2 regions of the Streptomyces longhuiensis genome follow, and region 2 is predicted to be linked to the other one. Evidence: riboswitches for the same ligand, from Rfam matches in the RefSeq annotation. Region 2 holds a riboswitch; the other holds the start of a gene.

Region 1 (8,997 bases), 3.8 Mb from region 2:
TCCGTGACCGCACGGCGACCCACAGGCGGAACGGCGGCCCGGGCGGGACGATTCGAGCCGCCGGCGTTGTCAGTGGCTGCGCGTAGCGTCGACGCGTCAACTGTTCGTGCTGCATGGCTGCTTGCGCGGATCCGACGAGCCCCGCCCGGAACAGCGCCCGCGGCGGGGCCTCGCGCGCCTAGGCTCCGCGCATGGAACAGAGCGAGATCATCTTGCGCGCAATCGGCGTCCTGACCGAGACCCAGGAAATGGTGCGCAGGCTCAGCAAGGATGCCGAGCCCGACATCGAGACCGAGGACGCCCAGCTCGGGCGCCTGGTGACAGAGGTGTTCCCCTCCATCGAGATCCCGGCGGAATCGAGCGTGGAGGAGGCGGCGGAGGCCACCATCGCGGCACTGATGCCGGTGACGATCTCCCTGGTGGGCGCGTTCGCGTTCCTCTTCTCCGAGCTCGCCGAGGTGCACGACTCGGGCCGGACGGACATCAAGACCGCCGACCTCCTGCAACACCTCGCGCTGCGCCTGTCCAGGTCGGACGACGACGACCAGTAGCCACGACACAGGAGAACGAAGCAGGGGGTCGGCCGGCGCCTCGGGCGCGGGCCGGCCCCTTTTCGTGCCCTCGCGTCCCGAGCACCCCCTGCCGCGCTTCTCGCAGCCTGCCTCCCCTTTTTCGCGCGACTCGCCGCCTGATCCCTCTTTTCGCGCTCCTCGCAGCCCGATCCCTTCTTCTCGCGCTTCTCACGGCCCGATCCCTACCGGCGATCCGTACGTCCTGTACATTTTTTACAGAAGCAGCGACAGAGTTCCGCGCTCACGGAGGCATGTGCCATGAACCGACCTTCCGCCCGCTACGTCCTGCCCGAGTTCACCGAGCGCACCTCGGCCGGGCACCGCACCCTCGATCCGTACTCCAAGCTCCTGGAGGAGCGGATCGTCTTCCTGGGGACGCCGATCGACGACACCTCCGCGAACGATGTGATGGCGCAGTTCATGCACCTCGAGTACGCCGCGCCGGACCGGGACATCTCGCTGTACATCAATTCCCCCGGCGGCTCGTTCAGTGCGATGACGGCGATCTACGACACGATCCGGTTCGTCAGCTGCGAGGTCGAGACCGTGTGCCTCGGGCAGGCCGCCTCCGCCGCCGCCGTGCTCCTGGCGGCCGGGACGCCAGGCAAGCGGGCCATGCTGCCCGGCGCGCGCGTGGTGATCCATCAGCCGGGGCTGCCCGAGCCCGCGCAGGGCCAGCCGAGCGACCTGGAGATCCAGGCCCGCGAACTGGTGCGTATGCGCGCCCAGCTGGAGGAGCTGCTCGCGCGGCACACCGGGCAGAACCGGGAGCGCATCGCCGCCGACATCGAGCGGGACACGATCCTCCGGGCTCAGGACGCCGTGGAGTACGGGCTCGTGGACCGGGTCATCGGCAACCGCAAGACGTCCGGTTCGGCCCCCGGCGCCAGGTGAGCGGGCGATGCTGCCGCCCGAACTGCCCCCGCTGCCCGCACTGACGCGCGCCGAGTGCGAACTCCTCGACCGCTATCTGGAGGTGGTCGACCTGCTCGGCAGGATCAACCCGGCACGGAGCGACCACACGTATGGCGGACTGCGCGCCGCGCAAGCGCTCGTCGGCAGGGCGACGGCTCTCAGGGACGCCCTGACGCTCATGCATCAGCGGGGCGAGAGTGAGGTCCACGCGACGACGCTGGCTCGGGCTCTACGGGTCCTGGACGGAGAAAGGAGGGCACAACGGGTCACGGTTCCGCCTGAGTCGGTCAATTGACGGTGCGTTTCGAGACCCGAGCGATCGAGGCGAACTGTCCGGACCCGGCCCGAAACGGACCAGAAGAGGTACCCACATACGGAGTAGCCGGTACTAGCACTTGGGAACCGGAAAAGTTGCGCGGAGCGCCTACGCGAAGTCCGAGATTCCGCCTTCCGCTGCAGGTGCGGGCGTCGTCGGGACCCTCGCACCAGGCTGGAAAGGTGTGCTGTCCACCCGAACAGGCCAGTCGTGAGGACACTCACTCAACGCCGATTCGGCGCTGCGTTCGCGCCGTTCGTGCGTGAAGATCCCTTCCGACGACAAGCCCCCGCCACCGCGGCGGGGCGGTCCGTGCGGACGCCGAGTCCTGCCGCCGTACGGATGCCAGGTCGACAGGAGTGGATCGGCAGGAGTGGAGGACCCGAGCACGACGGGCCGCCGGAGCTGTTTTCCGGGCCGGCCCTTGGGGTGAAGCCGCACATCGCGGCCGGGCAACTTCGCCAGCCCGAATCCGACAGGTCATCCTTCACAGGCGGCTGACGAAGGGTTGCGCATGACTGCGCTCAATCGTGTCCCGTCGCTGCTCGCCCGTGCCGGAACCGCCTCGGCCCTCACGCTCGCCGTAGCGGGTGGCAGCCTGCTGGTCCCCGGAGCCGTGCCCGAAGCGGAAGCCGCGCCGCCGGCGACGAAAGCACTCCAGATCGCGGCCTCCAAGAAGGGAAGCCCCTACCGGTGGGGCGCCACAGGGCCGCGCACGTTCGACTGCTCGGGCCTGACGCTCTACTCGTTCAAGGCTGCGGGCAAGAAGCTGCCCCGCACCGCCGCCCAGCAGTACAACAAGACCCGTCATGTCTCCGCGTCCCATCGAAAACGCGGTGACCTGGTCTTCTTCCACTCGGGCCGCGGCGTCTACCACGTCGGTATCTACGCCGGGAAGGGAAAGATCTGGCACTCGCCGAAGACCGGTGACGTGGTGCGGCTCCAGAGGATCTGGACGAGGAGCGTCTGGTACGGGCGCGTGCGCTAGCGACGCCTGACGGGTCCCCGGGCGCCCTGGGGACCCGTCAGGCGCCACAGAGTGCTCACGCCCGCCCGTCCGCCTCGGAACCGCGTGATGGGGTACTCGTGGTCGTATGGACGAGGACCGAACGGCAGGCGACGAGGACGCCCCACGCGACCCGGGCCCGCCGAGCGACGGCCGGGACCGGCACGAGACGCCGCTGGAGCGCGCGGACCGGAATTTCGGCGAGCTGCTCCAAGAGCTCAGAGTCACCCAGACGGGCGTGCAGATCCTCTTCGCGTTCCTGCTGACGCTGGCGTTCACTCCTCGGTTCCCGTCGCTGGATGCCGTGCAGCGCGCGACCTACGTCGCGACGCTGCTGCTCGCGGTGCTCGCCGCCGCGCTGTTCACGGCGCCCGCGGCGCTGCACCGCGCGCTGTTCGGGCGTGGTGCCAAGCCGCAGATCGTGCAGATGTCCTCGCGGCTCGCCACGGCCGGCCTGAGCGTTCTGGTGCTCGCCCTGACCGGGTCCGTGCTGCTCGTCGTGGATGTCACGGCGGGGCGTGCGGCGGGGATCGCTGCGGGGGCGGGCACGTTCGCGGTCTGTGCGGGTCTGTGGGGTGTGCTGCCGCGTCTGGTGCGACGCTCGCTCACCCGGGCGCAGGAGGGGACGGACACTCCGTCCCCGTAACCGCCTGCACGCCCGCCGGCCTTCACACCTGCCGTCCCTCACGCCTGCCGGCCTTCACACCTGTTGGGCAGGAACCGTCCACGGCAGGGCGATCCATACGGTCTTGCCGCCTTCGGGGGTGGGCCTGACCGACAGGCTTCCGCCGCACTCGGCGGTCAGCCAGCGGATGATCACCATGCCGCGCCCGTTGTCCTGCTGGACGGCGGCCGGGAGCCGCTTCGGGTGGCGCGGGTGGCTGTCCGTGACCCCGATGCGCAGGTGTTCGTCGCGCTCCAGCTGCACGTCGACCTTGAAGACGGGCGACTGTCCGCGGGTGTGCATCACGGCGTTCGTGGCGAGTTCGGAGACGATGAGCCGGACCGTGTCCGCTGCTTCCGCGTCGCGCGGCATACCCCATTCGGCGAGTACGTCGCTGACATATGTGCGGGCCGAGGAGACCGAGGCGGGATCGCTCGGCAGAGTGACGGATGCTTCCTGGTGATCTGCCATGGCGACGTCGTCCCTTTTTTCGCCGGGGCCTGAATCCGACACATGGCGGATGACTCGAGGCGACCCCCGGACTGGTGCTTCGCGCCAGAGTGCCACTCCCGCCCGGCCAACGGAGCCGATCCCCCGAGATATGCATATATCTGTCGCTCGAAGCGGTGAACTCTGCGCCACTGGACCGCATTTGGGCGTACACCGCCGACTTCCTCTACCGTCGGCTCAGAACACCGATCCGCCGGGCCGGAAGGAGCCGGGCCGGAGGTCCGAGGAGACAGGATGAAACACGGTCCGGCGGTGCGCCGCCGCAGGCTCGGCGCGGAGCTGCGCGCGCTGCGTGCCCGTGCGGGGCTCACAAGTGGCGAGACAGCCCGGCTCGTCGGCTGGCACCAGTCGAAAGTGAGCCGTATCGAGACCGGGCGCAGCGGCGTGAAAGCGTCGGACGTGCGCCTCCTGCTCGACGCCTTCGAGGTCACGGACCCCGATGTACGCGATCTGCTGGTCGCGCTGGCGGGGTCGGGGGACGACGACGGCCGGCACTGGTGGCACGCCTACCGGGGTCTTCTGCCGCCCGCCTACCGGGACTTCATCAGCCTGGAGTCACAGGCGTGCCGGGTCAGGACGGTCGAGACGTCCGTCGTGCCGGGCCTCCTCCAGACACCCGACTACGCGCGTGCGGTGACCAGGGCCGCGCTCGGCGGGCTGCCGGACGGGCAGGTCGACGCCCTGGTCGAGGTGCGGATCGCCCGGCAGGACGTGCTGCGTTCGGCGTCCCCGCTCCGGCTCAGCGCGGTGCTCGACGAGGCGGTGCTGCGGCGGCCGGTGGGCGGTCCCCGGGTGATGGCGGAGCAGCTGCGTCATCTGGTCTCCGCGGCGAGACTTCCCCATGTGCGGCTTCAGGTATTGCCGTTCGCCGCAGGGGAGCATGTCGGACTGACCGGCCCTTTCGTTGTGTTCTCATTTCCGAACACTTCTGATCTGGACGTAGTAGTTCTCGACCAGTTGACGAGTAGCCTCTACCTCGAACGGAAAGAAGACCTCAAGGCGTACACGGACGCCTTCGACACCCTTCGTATCCACGCCCTTTCGCCCGGGGACTCGTTGGATTTCATCGCCGGGATCGCCGGAGCGCACCACCCTCCGGAAAGTGAACGCACGTAAGGAGGCACCATGTCAGCACTGCCTCGGTACGTACCACCCGCCGCGGTTCCCAGCACCTCTCTGCACGACGCGCCATGGCGGAGAAGCAGCCGAAGCACCGGAATGAACAACTGCGTCGAGACGGCTCCGCTGCGTCGCGGCCCTTCGGCCGGACTCCTCGCCGTGCGCGACTCCAAGCGCACGGCCGGACCCGCCCTGCTGTTCTCGCCCTCCGCGTGGGAGGGGTTCCTCAACTCCTTGCGGTGAACGCGGAGTCGGGAGCATTGCGGCTGATCACCCGTACGGCCTGGGCGATTTGATCGTCGGTCAGGTCGGCGCGGGCGGTCAGCCGCAGCCGTGAGATGCCGTCCGGAACCGACGGGGGACGGAAGCAGCCGACGGCGAGGCCGGCTTCGCGGCAGTCCGCCGCCCAGCGCACCGCCTCCTCGGGGGACGGCGCACGCACGGAGACGACGGCGGCGTCGGGCCGCACGGCCTGGAGGCCCTCGGCCGCCAGCAGTTCGTGCAGCGAGGACGCCACGGCGCGGGCCCTCTCGGCGCGCTCGGGTTCGCGGCGCAGCAGGCGCAGGGCCGCGAGGGCGGCGCCGGCCGCCGCGGGCGCGAGGCCCGTGTCGAAGATGAACGTCCGTGCGGTGTTGACCAGATGGTCGATCACCCGGGCCGGACCGAGGACGGCGCCGCCCTGGCTGCCGAACGACTTGGAGAGGGTGACGGTGACGACGGTGTCGTCTGCGCCCGAGAGCTGCGCCGCCTGTGGCGCGCCCCTGCCGCCGTCGCCGAGCACGCCCAGTCCGTGCGCGTCGTCGACGATCAGACCTGCCCCGAACTCCCTTGCCACTGAGGCGAGTTCGGCCAGTGGAGCCGCGTCGCCGTCCACCGAGAAGACGGAGTCCGAGACGACGACCGCCTGCCCCTGATGCGCGTCGAGCGCCTTGCGGACTGCGTCGGGGTCGGCGTGCGGGACGACCTGCGTCGCGCCGCGGGCGAGCCGGCAGCCGTCGATGAGGGAGGCGTGGTTGCTCGCGTCCGAGACGATCAGAGAGCCGTGCGGGGCGAGCGCGGTCACGGCGGCGAGATTGGCGGCGTAGCCGGACGACAGGACGAGCGCCGCCTCGAAGCCGCAGAACTCGGCCAGCTCGCGCTCGAGTTCGGTGTGCAGCTCCGTGGTGCCCGTGACGAGCCGCGAGCCGGTGGCGCCGCCGCCCCAGCGCAGCGCCGCGTCGGCCGCTCCCCCGGTGATCTCGGGGTGGCGCGTGAGGCCGAGGTAGTCGTTGCTCGCGAGATCGAGGAGGGGGTTCGACGACGGGCGGGGACGCAGCGTGCGGACGAGTCCGGCGCCGCGGCGCACGCGCTCCTGCTCGTCGATCCAGCCGAACGGCGATCCCGCCATGTGAGTCCCTCCGACGGCCGTGTCGCGACCGGTTCTCGAGTGGGGTGTGCTGTCCCGTGCCCGCTGCGTCTTTGTAGGCAGTGCACAGACACTAGCGGGACATCCAGCCACCCAGGGTGTGGCAATACCCACACGTCGAACCGGCAGAGTTGTCCGAAGCCTCCTTGGCCTGAGCAGGGGACGTAAGCCAGGATCGGGCCATGGACCTGCTGAACACGCTGGTGGACAAGGGGCTGCGGCGCGAGCTGCCGAGCCGCGAAGAAGCGCTCGCCGTTCTGGCGACTTCCGACGACGAACTGCTCGATGTGGTGGCCGCGGCCGGCAAGGTGCGGCGGCAGTGGTTCGGCCGGCGGGTGAAACTCAACTATCTGGTCAACCTCAAGTCGGGCCTGTGCCCCGAGGACTGCTCGTACTGCTCGCAGCGGCTCGGGTCCAAGGCGGAGATCCTCAAGTACACGTGGCTGAAGCCCGACGAGGCGTCGAAGGCCGCGGCCGCCGGTGTCGCGGGCGGCGCGAAGCGGGTCTGCCTGGTGGCGTCCGGGCGGGGCCCGACGGACCGCGACGTCGACCGTGTCTCGGAGACCATCGGCGCGATCAAGGAGCAGAACGAGGGCGTCGAGGTGTGCGCCTGCCTCGGTCTGCTCTCCGAGGGCCAGGCCGAGCGGCTGCGCGGCGCGGGCGCCGACGCGTACAACCACAACCTCAACACCTCCGAGGGCACGTACGGCGACATCACGACGACGCACACCTACGCGGACCGCGTCGACACGGTGCAGAAGGCCCACGCGGCCGGTCTGTCCGCCTGCTCCGGGCTCATCGCGGGCATGGGCGAGAGCGACGAGGACCTGGTCGACGTCGTCTACTCGCTGCGCGAACTCGACCCGGACTCGGTGCCGGTCAACTTCCTGATCCCCTTCGAGGGCACGCCCCTCGCCAAGGAGTGGAACCTGACCCCGCAGCGCTGCCTGCGGATCCTCGCGATGGTCCGCTTCGTCTGTCCCGACGTCGAGGTGCGGATCGCGGGCGGGCGCGAGGTGCACCTGCGCTCGATGCAGCCGCTGGCGCTCCACCTGGCCAACTCCATCTTCCTCGGCGACTACCTGACGAGTGAGGGCCAGGCGGGCAAGGCCGACCTGGACATGATCACGGACGCCGGTTTCGAGGTCGAGGGCACCGACCAGGTGACGCTGCCCGAGCACCGGGGCGGGCCGTGCGGTTCCGACGCGGAAGCGGCCTGCGGTTCCGGTTCGCATGCGGCGTGCGGTTCCGACGCGGGTTCGGCCTGCGGTTCCGGTGGGGGCTGCGGCTCCCACGAAGAAGCCGCGGAGTCACCCGTCGCCGAGGTCCCCGAGGCGCGCACGGACCTGGTCGCCGTACGCCGCCGGGGTGCCGGTACGGATCTCGCGCCCAATGCCTGAGCGGCCCGGGCCCGCGGAGACCGGACTGCCCGTGGCGGAGCTGCTCGACCTCGACCGGCGGCACGTCTGGCATCCGTACGGTCCGATGCCGGGGCGGCAGGAGCCGCTGGTCGTCGAGTCGGCGACCGGGGTACGGCTGCGACTCGCCGGCGAGGGCGGTGCGAGCGGTCAGGGTGCCGAGCTGGTCGACGGGATGTCGTCGTGGTGGTCGGCGATCCACGGCTACAACCATCCCCTGCTCAACGAGGCGGTGCGCGACCAGCTCGACCGGATGAGTCATGTCATGTTCGGCGGGCTCACGCACGAGCCCGCCGTCGGGCTGGCGAAGCGTCTTGTCGACATGTCGCCGGAGGGGCTGGAGCATGTGTTCCTCGCCGACTCGGGCTCCGTGTCCGTCGAGGTCGCGATCAAGATGTGCCTCCAGCACTGGCGTTCCCTCGGACGGCCGGAGAAGCGCCGTCTGCTGACGTGGCGCGGCGGCTATCACGGTGACACCTGGCAGCCGATGGCGGTCTGCGACCCCGAGGGCGGCATGCACGAGCTGTGGTCGGGGGCGCTGCCGAGGCACGTCTTCGCCGACGCCCCGCCCGTCGAGTACGAGCAGGCCTACGCGGATCATCTGCACGAGCTGATCGGGCGGCACGCCCATGAGCTGGCGGCCGTGATCGTCGAGCCCGTGGTGCAGGGCGCGGGCGGCATGCGGTTCCACTCCCCCGCGTATCTGCGAGTCCTGCGCGAGGCCTGCGACGCGCACGACGTGCTCCTCGTGTTCGACGAGATCGCCACGGGGTTCGGCCGGACCGGGGCGCTGTTCGCCGCGGAGCACGCGTCGGTGACGCCCGATGTGATGTGTGTCGGCAAGGCGCTGACCGGCGGCTACATGACGCTGGCGGCGACGCTGTGCACGGCGCGTGTGGCGGACGGGATCTCTCGGGGCGACGTGCCGGTGCTCGCGCACGGGCCCACGTTCATGGGGAACCCCCTCGCCGCCGCGGTGGCCTGCGCCTCGATCGACCTCCTGCTCGGGCAGGACTGGGCGACGGAGGTCAAACGGATCGAGTCGGGGCTGCGGGAGTCGCTCGGCGCCGCC
Region 2 (9,619 bases):
CGGCTCGACCGTCATCGAGGAGCTGTCGCGGCCCGCCCCCGGCTGCCGCACCCACTTCGTGAGCTTCTGGAGCGATCTCGACCAGATCATGGTTCCGCTGGAGACGGCCTGCATCGACCACCCCGACCTGATCGCGCAGAACGTGCGCGTCACGGGCGTCGGACACCTCGCGCTCCCCGTCCACCCGGCGGTCGCCGCCGGTATCCGCCAGGCACTCGATGCCGAGGAGGCGGAAGGAGCGCACACCACCGACGGGATGAATGGCCTGACGGTCGCCTGAATCCGGCCTGAATCTGCCCCCGGAACGGTCCCCGAACTGGCCAAACGTCGAACGATTCTCGAACGCCCGGCCAAAGCTCTGCCCACAGTCCGCCGAAAGACGGCCGAATGCCCGTTTCCTGCGAGCGGGAAACCTGCTGAAGATTGTCGAGCCCGCGTACCGCCGGGTACAGTCACCGCACTGCTCTGGCAGCCCCTGTTGTCGAGGCGAAAGAGAAGTTGGTGAACGACCGTCTCCCGTCGGGGACTCAGACCACCCCGGCCCCGGCTCAGGACGCCGACTACGCGCCCTACGCTGCATATGACCAGCAGAGCGCCCAGTACGGCGGCCACACCGGTTACGACGGTTACGCCACCGGCGGTTTCGCCGCCGACCCTCTCTTCGGCGACCTGCCCGGCGCGCAGAACACCGGCGCGTACGACAACAGTCAGTGGCAGACCGGCGCGCACCAGACGCTGACGACGCAGGAACCCCAGCACCACGACCCGTACGCGGCGCAGCAGCACGCCGCCTCGTACGGCACCGGCACCTACGACACGACCGCTGTCTGGGGGACCGCCGCTCACGAGCAACTCAGCGGTATTCCGGCCCAGTCCGGACCGGACCATTCCGGCCAGTGGGACAACAGCGCGTGGGCCGACCAGACCGGGCAGTGGGACGCGAACGCCTTCGGGGCGCAGGCGCAGGGATTCACCACGCAGGACGCGTTCGCCACGCAGACCTTCCAGGCGCCGGCCTTCGAGACGCAGACGTTCGACGCGCAGGCCTATGAGACACAGGTCTTCGAGGCGCAGGCATTCGAGGCCCAGCCCTTCGCGACGCAGGCCTTCGAGGCACCGGTCTTCGACACCGGCGCGTACGACGCCACCGCGTGGAACTCCGCGGGCGCCGAAGGTGACGACAGCGACCCGGACGCCCGGCACGACTACGGCCAACCCGACGCTTCCGGGCCGGAGTTGAGCCACGACGACAGCCGCCAGGACAACTACGGCGACGGACACGACGACGTCGAGGAAATCGTCGCCCGCGACGAGCGGCCCGCCCCGGTCACGCCGGCCCAGCGCGCACGCTCCCGCCGCCGCTCCCCCGCCAAGCGCTCCGCGCTGCTCACGGTCGCGGTGCCCTCGGTGTGCGTGATGGGTGTCGCGGGAGTCGCCGCGGCCTCCGTCGGCGGGCTCGGCGGCGACGACAGCAAGGACACGACGGCGGCCTCCGCCCCCGACGCGACCGCCGTGAAGCCCTCCGTCGCCAACAACAAGCTCGACACACAGCTCGCAAACCTCTCCGCGGACGCGGGCGACTTCGCCGACCGGGCGAGCCGCACCCAGGAACGTATCGACCTCAGGGCCAAGCAGCAGGCCGAGCGGAAGCAGGCGGCGGAGGAAGCGGCGCGCAAGGAGCGCCTGCGGCCCAAGTTCGTCCTCCCGGTCAAGCAGCGCGGGCTGAGCGCGTACTACGGGCAGGCCGGCGTCAACTGGATGTCCGTGCACACCGGCATCGACTTCCCCGTCTCGTACGGCACGCCGGTGATGGCCGCGACCGACGGCACCATCCGTACGCAGTGGAACAGCGCGTACGGGAACATGACGATCCTGACGGCGAAGGACGGCACGGAGACCTGGTACTGCCACCTCTCCAGCCACACCGTGATGAGCGGACCGGTCAAGGCCGGTGACGTCATCGCGCACTCCGGGAACTCCGGCAACTCCACCGGTCCGCACCTGCACTTCGAGGTGCGTCCCGGCGGCGGCTCGGCCGTCGACCCGCTCCCGTGGCTCCGCAGCCACGGGCTCGACCCGACGTAGGGCCGAGCCCGCCGGCAGCGGCCTTCCCTACAGCTTCTCCACCGGCGCGTACCGCAGCAGCAGGCGCTTCGGCTTGGGCTCGCCGAAGTCGACCGTCGCCTCCGCGTTCGAGCCCGTGCCCTTGACGCCGACGACCGTGCCGAGGCCGAACTGGTCGTGCGTGACCCGGTCTCCCACCGAGAGCGCGACGACGGGCTTCTCCGTCGCCCGGCGGGTGGCGAACGCCGGTGTCGAGCGCGAGCGCGACGACGAGAGGGACGCGGCGATGCCGCTCGTCGGTCCCGTCGACTTGGCGGGCGCCATGGCGCCCGTCCGCTTCCACTCCAGATGCGCGTCCGGGATCTCCTCCAGGAAGCGCGACGGCGGGTTGTACGAGGGCTGGCCCCAGGCGCTGCGCAGCGTGGAGCGCGTCAGATACAGGCGCTCACGCGCGCGCGTGATGCCGACGTAGGCGAGCCGGCGCTCCTCCTCCAGCTCCTTGACCTGGCCGAGGGAGCGCATGTGCGGGAAGACACCGTCCTCCATGCCGGTCAGGAAGACGACCGGGAACTCGAGGCCCTTGGCGGTGTGCAGCGTCATCAGCGTGATGACGCCGGAGCCGTCGTCCTCCTCGTCCGGGATCTGGTCGGAGTCGGCGACGAGCGCGACCCGCTCCAGGAACTCGGAGAGCGTACCGACGCTCGCCTCGCCCTCACCCTCGGCCGCGCCGTCCGCCGACGCGCTCTCCTGCTCGAACTCCAGGGCCACGGCCGCGAGTTCCTGAAGGTTCTCGATCCGGGTCTCGTCCTGCGGGTCCGTCGACGACTGCAACTCCGCCAGATAGCCGGTCCGTTCGAGTACGGCTTCCAGGACCGTGGCCGGGCCCGCGCCCGATTCGACGATCGTGCGGAGGTCCTCCATCAGCGTGTTGAACCGCTTCACCGCGTTCGTCGAGCGGGCCGCCATGCCGTACGCCTCGTCGACGCGGCGCAGCGCCTGCGGGAAGGAGATCTTCTCGCGCTGGGAGAGCGCGTCGATCATCGCCTCGGCGCGGTCGCCGATGCCGCGCTTCGGCACATTGAGAATGCGGCGCAGGGGGACGGAGTCCTCGGGGTTGGCGAGCACCCGCAGATAGGCCAGGACATCCCTGACCTCCTTGCGCTCGTAGAAGCGGACTCCGCCGACGACCTTGTAGGGCAGGCCGACGCGGATGAAGATCTCTTCGAAGACACGGGACTGCGCGTTCGTCCGGTAGAACACGGCGACGTCGCCGGCCTTCGCGTCGCGCGCGTCCGTGAGCCGGTCGATCTCATCGGCGACGAACTGCGCCTCGTCGTGCTCGGTGTCCGCGACGTATCCGGTGATCTGCGCGCCCGCGCCCGCGTTCGTCCACAGATTCTTGGGGCGGCGGGATTCGTTGCGCTCGATGACCGCGTTGGCCGCGGAGAGGATGGTCTGCGTCGAGCGGTAGTTCTGCTCGAGCAGGATCGTCGTCGCGTCGGTGTAGTCCTCCTCGAACTGGAGGATGTTGCGGATGGTGGCTCCGCGGAACGCGTAGATCGACTGGTCGGCGTCACCCACGACGCAGAGCTCGGCCGGCGGGAGGTCGCCCTCACGCGGCGGCTCGTCCTCCGCGCGGCCGCTGTCGACTGTCCCCACCAGCTCCCTGACCAGCGCGTACTGCGCGTGGTTCGTGTCCTGGTACTCGTCGACCAGGACGTGGCGGAAGCGGCGGTGGTAGTGCTCGGCGACATCCGGGAAGGCGCGCAGGAGGTTCACCGTCGTCATGATCAGGTCGTCGAAGTCCAGCGCGTTCGCCTCACGGAGGCGGGACTGGTACATCGCGTAGGCCTGGGCGAGGGTCTTCTCGAAGCCGTCGGCGGCCTGGGCCGCGAAGTCCTCCTCGTCGATCAGCTCGTTCTTCAGGTTCGAGATCTTGGCGCTGAAGGACTTCGGCGGGAACTTCTTCGGGTCCAGGTCGAGGTCGCGGCAGACCAGGGCCATGAGGCGCTTGGAGTCGGCGGCGTCGTAGATCGAGAACGACGACGTGAAGCCGAGCTTCTTCGACTCGCGGCGCAGGATGCGCACGCAGGCGCTGTGGAACGTCGACACCCACATCGCGTTCGCCCGCGGGCCGACGAGGGACTCGACGCGCTCCTTCATCTCGCCCGCGGCCTTGTTCGTGAACGTGATCGCGAGGATCTGGCCGGGGTGCACGCCGCGCTCGCCGAGGAGGTACGCGATGCGGTGCGTGAGCACGCGGGTCTTGCCGGAACCCGCGCCCGCCACGATGAGCAGCGGGGAGCCGCCGTGGACGACGGCCGCCTTCTGGTTCTCGTTCAGCCCGTCGAGGAGAGCCGCCGGGTCGAGCGCCGGGCGCGGGGCACCGTCCCGGTAGTACGCGTCCCTGGCCGGGGGCGCGTCGAACTTCCCGTCGAACAGGTCGTCCGGCATGTGCTCCGGAGCCGTGTCGTCCTCGGGCGGCGGCGGGGCATGCTCCTCACCGGCCTTCGAAGCCGTGAGGTCCGCCAGGAAGCTGTCGTCAAAGAGGCTGCTCATCGCTCTACGAGTCTAGGCCGCCCCACTGACACCCACGGCCGCCCCGGAAACTTCCCCCCGACTTCGCGGACCCGGACACCTCACGTAGTGCGGAAATCACCCTCCGTAAGGGTTACCGGAGGTCACGAACGAGATTGCCGAAGGTCACGAAAATGTATCGGGCATATCGAACATCAACCTTCACAGCAGCCACACGAGTTGGCTAGCGTGCTCCGCGGGCCGCCCGTCCCCCCGTCGGCAACCGCGCCGCGAACGGGTCGCCCCCGCTGAGTTCAGTACGCCGAGAGGCATGGAACCGGGGACCCACGACCTTTGGGGTGAATCGGCCGACGACCCGTCAGGGCGCGACCGTAGGGCAGCCTTCCGAATCTCCGCCCGAACCCGACAGCTAACCCGGTAGGCGGTCATGGGAAGGAGACGCGCCCCTTGGCGTCGCACCGCAAGCCGCGCGGCAGGACAGCCGGTCCCCGCACGGCCCCCGTCGTCGGAATCACCACGGCGGCCCTCACCTCCATAGCCCTGCTCTCGCAGAGCGCGACCGCCGCCCCGTCCGCGCCGCCGAAGCCGAGCCTGGAAGAGGTCCAGAAGAAGGTCGACACCCTCTACCACCAGGCGGGCGTCGCCACGGAGAAGTACAACGCGGCCAAGGAGCGCACCACCAAGCAGCAGAAGCGCGTCGGTGACCTGCTCGACGACGTCGCGCAGCGCACCGAGAAGCTCAACAAGGCCCGCCAGGAGCTCGGCACCTTCGCCGCCGCCCAGTACCGCACGGGCGCCGTCTCCGACACCGCGACGCTGCTCCTCGCCGACGACGCGCAGGACTACTTCGACCAGGACCAGCTGATGAGCCGGCTCACGAGCCGCCAGAAGAAGGCGGTCGACGACTACCAGACCGAGCAGGCCGCCACCACGAAGAAGCGCACCGAGGCGGCCAAGAGCCTGGAGACGCTGACCACTTCGCAGGCCACGCTCAGGAGCACGAAGAGGGACGTCCAGCAGAAGCTCGGCGACGCCCGCGAACTCCTGTCGAAGCTGACCGCCGAGGAGAAGGCGCGCCTCGCGGCGATCGAGAAGAAGAAGCAGGAGGCCGCCAGGAAGAAGGCGGAGGAGCTGGCGCGTCAGCAGGCCGAGGCGGAGGCCAAGCGCAAGGCGGCCGAGGAGGCACGCCAGAAGGAGAACCCGGACACGGGCAGCGGTTCGGGCACGGGTACGGGTACGGGCTCCGGCAGCACCGGCAGCGGCTACGCCGCCAAGGCCGCGAAGGTCATCGACTTCGCCGAGTCCCAGATGGGCAAGCCGTACGTGTGGGGCGCCACGGGCCCGGACTCGTACGACTGCTCGGGCCTCACGCAGGCCGCGTGGAAGGCGGCCGGCATCTCGCTGCCGCGCACGACCTGGGACCAGGTCAAGGTCGGCACGACCGTCACCACGGCCAACGCCCAGCCTGGTGACCTGGTCTTCTTCTACGACGACATCAGCCACGTCGGCATCTACATCGGCGACGGCAAGATGATCCACGCACCGAAGCCGGGCGCGAACGTCCGCGTCGAGTCGATCTACTACATGCCGATCCACAGCGTGGTGCGCCCGGCCTGACCGCTTCGTGGGGTTACGTTCGGGCGGTGCGCGGCCCGAACGCAACCCCAGGTCCCGGACCCACGTGGTCCCAGCTCCCGCCGGCCGCCGGTGCCGCCGTCATGGCCACCGGCATCATCTCGGTCGGCCTGAACCTGACCGGTCACTCGGTGCTGTCCGGCATCATGCTGGTGCTCGCCGCCGCCCTCTGGGTCGTCCTCGCGGCGGACTTCGCGAGCCGGCTGGTGCGGGAGCGCGACCGCTGGCAGTCCGAGGCCGACACCCCGCCCGCGCTCACCGCGGTCGCGGCGACGACCGTCCTCGGCACCCGGATCTCCGTGTTCGGCTGGCAGACCCTGGCCGAGGCGCTCCTCGCCCTGGCCGCGCTCGTCTGGCCGGTGCTCCTCATCAACGTCGTACGGCACTGGAAGCCGCGGATGCCGGGGGGCGTGTTCCTCGGATGTGTCGCGACACAGGGTCTCGTCGTCCTGGCGGCGACGCTCGCGCCCGCGGTCGGCGCGCACTGGCTCGCGTTCACCGGGATGGCGCTCTTCTGGGGCGGGATCGTCCTGTACTGCTTCGCACTGCTCCACTTCGACCTGCGCGAGGTGGCCTCCGGCGCCGGGGACCAGTGGGTCGCGGGCGGCGCGCTCGCCATCTCCGCCCTCGCCGCGGCGAAGCTCGTCGCGACGGGCCTGTGGAACCAGGACGACACGGACGTCCTGCGCACCATGAGTTTTCTGCTGCTCGCACTCGATGTGGCCTGGTACGTGGTGCTGGCGGTGGCGGAGGTGCGGTGGCCCCGGCCGCGCTACGACGTGCGGCGCTGGTCGACGGTCTTCCCGATGGGAATGACAGCGGCGGCGGCACTGTCCGTGAGCGCCGCCGCCGATGTGTCCTGGCTCAGAGGGCCGGGACAGGTTCTGGTGTGGATCGCGGTGGCCGCGTGGCTCGCCACCCTGATCGGGACGTTCAGGCCCGGAGCAGCACGCTGACCCAGGTCCGGAGCACCGCGATGCCGACTCAGGTCCAGAGCACCGCGATGAAGATGTTCGCGGTGGTCAGCAGGCCGACGAGGCCGAACAGGCCCTTGTCCACCTTCTCGTCGTCCCGCTTCACGTACACGAGGCCGAGGATCACGATCAGCAGCGCGAGCTTCACGCCGATCTTGATGTTGTTGACGGTGTTGTCGTCCGCCTGATTCAGGCCCACCAGGACGACACCCGTGACCAGCATGGTCAGCGCACCGTGCAGCATCGCCGGGACGAACCGGGCCGTTCCCTTGCCCATCGCCTTCATCTGGGTGAGGAACCCACCGAGGAGCGAGGCGATGCCGATGATGTGCAGGCCGACGAAGAGGTGGATGAGTACGTCCATGAACGGCGAGCCTAGCCGGGGCCTCACTGCCCCCATGAACCGGCCCGGACCGATCCCCCGACGGTCACATACGGTCACACGCAGAACACAAGGGCCAGTTGAGGACAATCCGTCACCAACCCGTGACGGTCAGGTTTAGCGTCCTTCCTCAGGTGACCGGCTCCCCACCGCCGCCCCGCTCAGGGGCGGTAGTCGGGCACCTACCGCCGAGAAAGGTCCGGCGGCGGCCCGCTCCCCCTGTGCGGGCCGCCGCCGGACGCGTAAGCAGTACGTACCGGAAGGACGTGCCCCTCGTGTCGGCAGCGCACCGCAAGCCCCGACAGCGCTCGCTCACCGGCCCCACGGCCCGCACCGCGGCGACGCTCGCTCTCGCCTCCGCGGCGACCGCCACCGCCCTGGACGGCGCGGCGCACGCGGACCCCCGGCTCACCCCGAGTCAGGTGAAGGCGAAGGTCGACCGGCTCTACCAGGAGGCCGAGAAGGCCACCGAGAAGTACAACGGCGCCAAGGAGAAGGCCGACAAGGCCGAGAAGAAGCTCGGCTCCCTGCGTGACGAGGCGGCCCGCAGGACGGACCGGCTCAACACCCAGCGCGAGGCGCTCGGTTCGGCCGCCGCCGCGCAGTACCGCACCGGAGCCCTCGACCCGGCGGTCCAGCTCGTCCTGTCCTCCGACCCCGCCCGGTACCTCGACAACGCGGCGCTCGCCGACCGGCTCGGCACCCGGCAGGCCTCCGCGGTGGGGCGCGTGCAGCGCGAGCTGCGGCAGATCGACCAGCTGCGCTCCGAGGCGGACGGCCGGCTCGCCGAGCTGCGCAAGCGACAGGGCGAGCTGAAGAAGCAGAAGAAGACGGTCACCGGGAAGCTGGCCGAGGCGAAGCGTCTGCTCGACCAGCTGCCGGCGGCCGAGCGCACCGGCGTCGGAGCGGGCGCGGGCGACACCGGCGCGGCCGACCGCGCCTCCCGCTCGGACTCCTCCCGCGACCTGCCGTCCGGCGCCCTGCCCAAGGCCCCGGACTCCCGCACGGAGGCGGCCATCGCCTACGCCTACAACGCCCTCGGCAGCCCCTATGTGTGGGGCGCCACCGGCCCGAACGCCTTCGACTGCTCCGGCCTCACCCAGGCCGCGTACCGCTCCGCGGGCATCTCCCTGCCGCGCACCACGTACTCCCAGATCAACGCGGGCCCGCGCATCCCACGCTCCCAACTGCAGCCGGGTGACCTGGTGTTCTTCTACTCGGGCATCAGCCACGTGGGCCTCTACATCGGCAACGGCAAAATGATCCACGCCCCGAACCCGAGCGCCCCGGTCCGCATCGCTCCGATCGACCAGATGCCCTTCGCGGGGGCTACGCGGGTGGCGTGAGGAGCGAGCCGTTCCGGTGCTCGTGCGCCATGTGGGCGTAGGCGCGGTCCGCCACTTCGGCCAGCACCTCGGGGCCCGCGGAGCCGCAGTGCGCGCGCAACTGCTCGGCGAACGCCTCCGAGTCCTGGCAGAGGGCGAGTGCCTGTGTCGCCTGGGCGATGAGTTCCGGCACATGCTCGGCGCAGTAGGGGTGTTCGCTCAAGGTCGCCGAGAGGATCGGGTCCTCGTCGTCGGTGAAGGCCACGTCGAGCCGGCTCTCGAGGCCGAGGAGCCGCGGAAATCTCACCTCCAGCTCCCAGCGGGCAAGCGGGATCTCCTCGTACGTCGCCTCGGGTTCGCGGCACGCCATCCGCAGGAGCGTCGCCAGATCGTTCATGAACTCGGGCACGGTCCGATGCCCCGCCACCCGACTCCACAGGGTGCGGGCGGACGGCGGGCAGGTCGAGAAGAACTCCTCGGTGAACGTGTGGGCCAGATAGTCGAGTTGAGCCGCGGCCGGCTGCAGCGGCCAGCTCCAGGGCGAGCGGGTGTACTCCACTCCCTGCATGCGCTGGTAGCGCAGCACCTGCCACTCCAGCGGATCACCGAATTCGGCCGCCAGACCGACGAGGTGGAAGATGACTCCGCTGGTCAACGCGGACTGCGGAAGACGCGTCGTCACCGCCCGTCACACCAGGCGC

Evidence for each region. A riboswitch is a leader RNA that binds a small molecule or an ion and turns the genes downstream of it on or off. The one in region 2 is predicted to bind cyclic di-AMP.
Region 1: it holds a riboswitch for cyclic di-AMP, as region 2 does, so the genes downstream of both, LGI35_RS09460 (C40 family peptidase) here and LGI35_RS26885 (C40 family peptidase) in region 2, are expected to answer to the same signal.

What each region holds. Positions count from the first base shown of each region.
Region 1 is NZ_CP085173.1:1,998,507-2,007,503, forward strand. Features, by position in the region: gene LGI35_RS09445 (hypothetical protein) at 192-551, shown strand; gene LGI35_RS09450 (ATP-dependent Clp protease proteolytic subunit) at 831-1,466, shown strand; gene LGI35_RS09455 (hypothetical protein) at 1,474-1,782, shown strand; cyclic di-AMP (ydaO/yuaA leader) riboswitch at 2,137-2,314, shown strand; gene LGI35_RS09460 (C40 family peptidase) at 2,318-2,791, shown strand; gene LGI35_RS09465 (DUF6328 family protein) at 2,898-3,455, shown strand; gene LGI35_RS09470 (ATP-binding protein) at 3,510-3,944, opposite strand; gene LGI35_RS09475 (helix-turn-helix domain-containing protein) at 4,218-5,099, shown strand; gene LGI35_RS09480 (DUF397 domain-containing protein) at 5,109-5,345, shown strand; gene LGI35_RS09485 (8-amino-7-oxononanoate synthase) at 5,329-6,489, opposite strand; gene bioB (biotin synthase BioB) at 6,690-7,907, shown strand; gene LGI35_RS09495 (adenosylmethionine--8-amino-7-oxononanoate transaminase) at 7,900-8,997, shown strand, end outside.
Region 2 is NZ_CP085173.1:5,789,960-5,799,578, reverse strand. Features, by position in the region: gene LGI35_RS26900 (lipase family alpha/beta hydrolase) at 1-280, shown strand, start outside; gene LGI35_RS26895 (M23 family metallopeptidase) at 502-2,085, shown strand; gene pcrA (DNA helicase PcrA) at 2,113-4,623, opposite strand; cyclic di-AMP (ydaO/yuaA leader) riboswitch at 4,892-5,041, shown strand; gene LGI35_RS26885 (C40 family peptidase) at 5,050-6,219, shown strand; gene LGI35_RS26880 (tellurite resistance/C4-dicarboxylate transporter family protein) at 6,321-7,193, shown strand; gene LGI35_RS26875 (hypothetical protein) at 7,222-7,575, opposite strand; gene LGI35_RS26870 (C40 family peptidase) at 7,869-8,939, shown strand; gene LGI35_RS26865 (hypothetical protein) at 8,923-9,600, opposite strand; gene LGI35_RS26860 (LuxR C-terminal-related transcriptional regulator) at 9,607-9,619, opposite strand, start outside.